DNA from 2 places in the Yersinia entomophaga genome. Region 1 is predicted to be linked to the other one. Evidence: predicted binding sites of a transcription regulator. Region 1 holds the regulator's gene; the other holds the start of a gene.

Region 1 (3,427 bases):
CCCCCGCTGTTTTCAATCAACAATTGTTATTTGTTGACGAAATCTACGCCTAGTTCGATATCTTTGTGCAGCACGTCTAGCATGCTTTCTAATGCATTTTGCTCAAAGGCACTAAGTTTGCCAATGTCTTTACGTTCAGCAACACCTTGTTTTCCAAGCAGAATTGGCTGCGCGAAGAAGCGAGCATATTTGCCATCGCCTTCCACATATGCACATTCAACAATGCCGCTTTCACCTTGCAGAGCGCGAACCAGAGACAGACCGAAACGCGCAGCAGCCTGGCCCATAGACAGCGTTGCAGACCCGCCACCGGCTTTTGCTTCAACGACTTCAGTACCCGCATTCTGGATACGTTTGGTCAGGTCGGCAACTTCCTGCTCGGTGAAGCTCACGCTAGGAATCTGTGACAGCAATGGCAGAATAGTCACGCCAGAGTGACCACCAATAACCGGCACTTCGATATCCTGAGGCTGCTTGCCTTTCAATTCAGCAACGAAGGTGTTTGAACGAATGGTATCCAGAGTGGTGATACCAAACAGTTTGTTCTTGTCGTATACCCCAGCTTTTTTCAGTACTTCAGCCGCGATAGCTACGGTGGTGTTCACTGGATTAGTGATAATACCGATCAATGCTTTTGGGCAAGTACGAGCGATTTGCTCAACCAGATTACGAACGATCCCAGCGTTAACATTAAATAGATCCGAACGATCCATGCCAGGTTTACGGGCTACACCGGCAGAAATCAGAACTACATCAGCGCCTTGCAGAGCTGGGGTAGCGTCTTCGCCGCTAAAACCTTTAATATTGACTGCCGTAGGGATGTGGCTCAGATCTACAGCTACACCCGGAGTAACCGGAGCGATGTCGTACAGAGAAAGGTCTGAACCTGAAGGAAGCTGAGTCTTGAGTAGAAGAGCGAGGGCCTGGCCGATACCACCAGCGGCACCGAGAACTGCAACTTTCATCCTATACTCCTTGTTATATATAATTTAAATTTGCCGTGAATTCATCTATTTACGCACCTTAGTTTATTGCGATTTTAAACACAATCTATTAACAGTCAGATTGAGAGATCACGCATTAAAAACGGGTGTGAAGTCGGCTTATTTTAGAGTAATTCGCTTATCGATTAATGATATAGCGCACATTCTTCTAAAAATAATTTAAGCATCCACAACAGGTTAATCGGCGGTTACATTACACCCTTCCATAACATCAGAACAACATCATTTTAATAACATTTTTATCACGACTGTTTGATTGCTATGCATTTAGCTTAGGCATAATAGTTAGAGATATATTTACGCTAAATTGTCATCTGCTTTGATATAAGAGCTTTTATTACTTCCTACGCATGCTAATGTTGAATAAAAATTCATTTAAATGCATAATTGGCTTCCTAACTCTCCATTCCCCCAGGTGAAAAATGCGAAATCCCGCAAAACAAGAAGACCTTATCAAAGCGTTTAAAGCGTTATTGAAAGAGGAAAAATTCAGTTCTCAGGGCGAGATTGTTTTGGCATTGCAGGAGGAAGGGTTTGAAAACATTAACCAATCCAAAGTATCACGCATGCTGACCAAGTTTGGTGCCGTTAGAACCCGTAATGCGAAAATGGAGATGGTTTACTGTCTGCCAGCAGAATTGGGAGTTCCAACGACCAGCAGCCCGCTGAAAAATCTGGTTCTCGACGTAGATTATAATGATTCTGTCGTGGTGATTCACACCAGCCCTGGTGCTGCTCAGCTTATCGCCCGCCTGCTAGATTCATTAGGGAAAGCCGAAGGCATCCTGGGTAGCATTGCCGGAGATGACACAATTTTCACCACGCCAGCTAAAGGCTTTAGTGTTAAACAGCTGCATGACGCCATTTTAGGTTTATTCGACCAAGAGCTGTAATCCCAGCCAATCAGATCGCGGCCAGTAGAATCAAGGTTCTATTGGCCTTTTACAGTACATACTCTGCATTTCAATCCCTTTGCCATCTTCGATCTGCGACAGCCTATTCCCTTAGTCATCTTCCTTTACCTTGCATCAGCCATCCTTTCCAAGCCATGCAGCTTCGCTTTTTTGCTCGTTATCATCCTATAGATATAACTAGCCTCTGAGCTATTTCCCAAGAGGCATACTGCATGTAGTGAATATCACTGGATTTTCTCATCTAACCGGCACGGAAAATGACCCTTTTTCATTAAACAGCGAATACACGCTAAAATTTTCGCACTTTTGGTCAAAAACACCCACTCATTTGAAATATCTACTTTTTTGCCTCAATCACTCATTTTTTGATCGATTTTTATTCCGTTTGGTTATTAAAAACTAATAACTCACATTAAAGTCACGCTAAATATTATTAGCCCGCTATTAATGTTTCGGGTGACTAGATGTATACTCATTTCGTGACGTAAATCACATTTACGCAAACTAATAAAAGAATATTAAGAGGCCATAACATGAACATTAAAACTACCGTAGCAGCATTAAGCGTTCTTTCTGCACTGTCATTTGGCGTATTTGCAGCCGATTCAATCAACGCAAGCCAAGCGGCTAACTTACAATCGGTTGGCACCATTACTGTTAGCGGTGTGAATGGGACGCCTTCAGATATTCGTCAGGCACTGTCTGACAAAGCAGATGCACAAGGCGCCAAGGCTTATCAGGTTATCGAAGCTCGCGAAGACGGCAACTTCCACGCTACAGCAAAAATCTACCAGTAAATTCTGACCTGGCGCATCGCCTTACCAGATTCAGTCAGAATAGAAACACAATCAAAACAACAGCCTCTAAGTAGCAGAATCGATAATAATGCTTTCTGGTTGTTGGCTATTTTTAGGAAGAGATCATGAAAATCAAAAATACCATCGCTGCACTAGGCTTATTTTCCGTTATCGCGTTTGGCGCTTCAGCCGCCGAGTCTGTTAATAATGCTCAAACTAACAGCCTGACCGATATGGGAACCATCAGCGTGAGTGGCATCACCGGCGCGCCTTCTGATATTACTCAGGCACTGGCCGACAAAGCCGATAGCAAAGGCGCTACAGCGTATAAAATCATTGAAATGCGTCAGGAAAATGGCTGGCATGCAACAGCCAAGATTTACAAATAAGGGCGAATGCACGGTGTTTTAAGCGGCAAATCCCAAACAGACAAGCTTGCTCAATAATCTTTTAACTATAAACAGATGAACATAAGTCTATTGAGCAAGAGCAAGAAAAAAGTAAGAAAGAGCAATGCTAGATAATCCCTCGCTGTCCTATCCAGCGAACCCTTTGGCCCCCTTTCGGGGGCTTTTTTTATCTAAATCAGTTCAATAGCTGCTGATGCGCCTTTTTCTCCAGCGCTTCCAGCAGTTTGCTATGGATTCCGCCGAAACCACCGTTGCTCATGACCAGAATGTGATCGCCCGGCTGAGCGGTTTTCGCGATCATT
Region 2 (3,427 bases), 1.1 Mb from region 1:
TCGGTACCCCGTTAAACAGAGCAGGAAGCTGGTCAGCATGACGCCAGCTGGCAATATCCACCGGACGCCCCAGTGAACGGGCTGCATCCAACGCCGCGTTCACTTTCACCACCATACCATCAGTAATAATGCCCTGAGCAATCAGTTGCTCTGCTTTTTGCGCCGTCATTTCGGCAATGCGTTGCCCTTTGCCATCCAGAATGCCGCTAACATCAGACAACAGGATTAAATCCGCGCCTAAGGTTGCCGCCAGCGCGGTTGCCGCCTGATCCGCATTCACATTCATTAGCTCGCCAGAGGCGGTAATGCCGATAGAACTAATGATCGGCATGTAGTTAGCAGCCAGTAGGGTTTGTACTAACGTCGGTGAACCCGGTTGAGCACCTCCAACGTGACCCAACTCCGCATCTAGCGGCGTTACTGTGACCGTATTACCATCGCCCAAACACAGGCCAACGGCGGCGATATGATGTTTCACCGCCCAGGCTAACAGGGTTTTATTGGCAGTCCCCGCCAGTGCACCGGTGATGATGTCGATCTGGTCGGCCGGCGTCACCCGCAGGCCATTTTTCTTCACGACAGGCAGAGCCAGTTTTTTCATCAAGTCGTCTACCAGACAGCCGCCGCCATGCATAATGACCAGCGGACGCTGATGCTTTTCGCGGTAGATCACCAAGGCATTAAACAGGCGCTCCAACGCCTCTTCGCTGTCCAATAACACCCCACCTAATTTAATGACTAACGGATTCATCATGGTCTGCGCCTCAATTGCGTCTTGAAAATATAGGGGTGAGCGAGAATACGTTGCGGGAGAATTTCGCTACCGTCCCTGATTAAAGCAAAGCCTGAGTTTCCGGGAAACCAAAGCGTATATTCATGCACTGAACAGCCTGAGCTGCCGCGCCTTTCAGTAAGTTATCTTCCGTCGCGACCACAATCAGATGTTCGCCCTGAACCGAAAAGCCGATATCGCAAAACGGTAACCCAACCACGGCTTTCAGTGCGGGAACGCCCTGCTGATACAAACGCACCAGAGGTTTATCCTGATAGGCGTTGTGATAGGCCTCGGCGATATCCTGTGCGGTGACGCCAGCGTTTAGGCGACAGGTAATGGTAGCCAGAATGCCGCGGGCAAAATTCCCCAGATGCGGAGTGAAAATGACCGGCGTACCCAAATGAGCCACAATTTCAGGCTGATGACGATGAGTAAACAAGCCGTAAGGCTGCAAACTGACTTCGCAGAAGCTGTTGCCGACGCTGGCTTTACGCCCCGCGCCGCTCACGCCGCTTACTGCATTAATCACTGGCCACTGTTCCTGATTTAGCAAACCGTTTTCTACCAGAGGCTTTAACGCCAACTGGGATGCCGTGGGATAACAACCCGGCACGGCAATCAACTGAGCTTGTTTAATTTTATCCGCCTGCCATTCCGCCAGGCCGTAAACTGCCTGCTCCAGCCATTCGGCATGCTGATGTTCAAAACCGTAATAAGTGGTATAAAAATCAGGGTCCTGTACGCGATACGCACCGGACAAATCGAATACTACGCAGCCCGCCGCTAGAAATTGCGGAGCCAAATCGTGGCTAACTTCATGAGCGGTTGCCAGAAACACCACATCCACGTTTTTCGCAGCTTGAGCCACATCAACCAAGGGTTGCAGCGGTAAATCGATGATGCCTTTTAACTGCGGGTGCAGATCGGAAAGCAATTTTCCTGCATCTGCACTTTGCGCTGAAACCGTTAAACCGGTTATGTTCATATGTGGGTGACGATTCAGGTAAGCCGTAAGTTCAGCTCCGGCATAACCGCTGGCACCAACAATCAGCGTATTCAACATGGATTCAGTTCACCTTCTGACTAACTGTACATAAGTACGCAAAACGAGTTGCAGGGTTTATCAGCAAGTTTTTACTGTTTCCCTACGCGATTGAGCATTGACATTTTCGTAAATTCAAGGGCGTTTCTGGTTCCCTTACGCTCATGCTTGCTGTATTTTCATTCAAATAGTTATTCACAATAACTGCATGAATATTGATACTACCCTAACCAAAGGCTGTCAACAGTGAAGATGAAATTACCTCCATTTATTGAGCTGTACCGGGCGTTAATCGCAACGCCCTCTATTAGCGCAACCGATAGCGCTCTGGATCAAAGTAATGAAGCGTTAATCAACTTGTTGGCCGAATGGTTTAGCGAACTAGGTTTTCGCGTGGAAATCCAACCAGTGCCGGAATCCCGCAACAAATTCAACCTGCTGGCCAGCATTGGTGAAGGCAGCGGCGGGCTGCTGCTGGCGGGTCATACCGATACAGTACCTTACGATGAAGGCCGCTGGACGCGCGATCCGTTCACTTTGAGCGAACATGACAACAAGCTGTACGGTTTAGGTACTGCGGATATGAAAGGCTTCTTTGCCTTTATTCTGGATGCGGTGCGCGATATCGACGCCAGTAAACTGACCAAACCGCTGTATATTCTGGCTACCGCGGATGAAGAAACGACTATGGCCGGAGCGCGTTATTTTGCGGCTTCCACCCAACTACGCCCCGATTTTGCCATTATCGGCGAGCCAACCTCGCTGAAACCGGTGCGTGCCCATAAAGGCCATATTTCTAGCGCTATTCGCATCGTGGGTCAGTCCGGTCACTCCAGCGATCCGGCGCGCGGCGTCAACGCCATAGATCTGATGCATGAATCCATCACCCATTTGATGGCGCTACGCAACACATTGCAGGAGCGTTACAACAATCCGGCCTTCAATATTCCCTATCCCACCATGAACTTTGGCCACATCTCCGGCGGTGACGCGGCAAACCGTATTTGTGCCTGCTGTGAATTACATATGGATATTCGCCCGCTACCGGGGCTGACGTTGAGCGATTTAAGCGAATTGATGAATGAAGCGCTGGCACCGGTGAGCCAACGCTGGCCGGGTCGCTTGACCATCGACGAGCTACACCCGCCGATTCCGGGTTACGAATGCCCAACCGATCACGCTATGGTGGCGGTGATTGAGAAACTGCTGGGCAGCCGTACCGAGGTGGTGAATTACTGCACCGAAGCACCGTTTATTCAGCAGGTATGCCCTACACTGGTGCTTGGCCCTGGCTCGATTAATCAGGCACATCAGCCAGATGAATATATAGACACCGCTTTTATTGAACCGACCCGCGAGCTGATTTCCCAGTTGGTCGATCACTTCTGCCAGCAGTAAGCAAGCTACCCGAACGCATGTGTTATCGGGTAAGCACGTGTTATCAGATAAAAAAGTGGATGGGAGATCGCTACCCATCCACAGATAGCCCATTTCGATCAATATCGATGATTAGCCAGACTGATAACCTGCGACCAGTAATTAAATTTCAGAAATACCCCCAATTTTGATGTTTTTTTGCTAAAAATAGTGTCAATTGGGTTATTGGAATT

The links. Region 1 encodes ArgR, which controls arginine synthesis, uptake and breakdown. Its sites were predicted from a motif close to ANTGAATAAAAATACANT; they were not measured.
Region 2: the regulator ArgR is predicted to act here: its motif matches at 1,988-2,005, upstream of argC (N-acetyl-gamma-glutamyl-phosphate reductase).

Annotation. Positions count from the first base shown of each region.
Region 1 is NZ_CP010029.1:2,857,459-2,860,885, reverse strand. Features, by position in the region: gene mdh (malate dehydrogenase) at 27-965, opposite strand; gene argR (transcriptional regulator ArgR) at 1,427-1,897, shown strand; gene yhcN (peroxide/acid stress response protein YhcN) at 2,452-2,715, shown strand; gene yhcN (peroxide/acid stress response protein YhcN) at 2,841-3,104, shown strand; gene mpl (UDP-N-acetylmuramate:L-alanyl-gamma-D-glutamyl-meso-diaminopimelate ligase) at 3,301-3,427, opposite strand, start outside.
Region 2 is NZ_CP010029.1:1,709,084-1,712,510, forward strand. Features, by position in the region: gene argB (acetylglutamate kinase) at 1-754, opposite strand, end outside; gene argC (N-acetyl-gamma-glutamyl-phosphate reductase) at 834-1,838, opposite strand; gene argE (acetylornithine deacetylase) at 2,070-3,215, shown strand.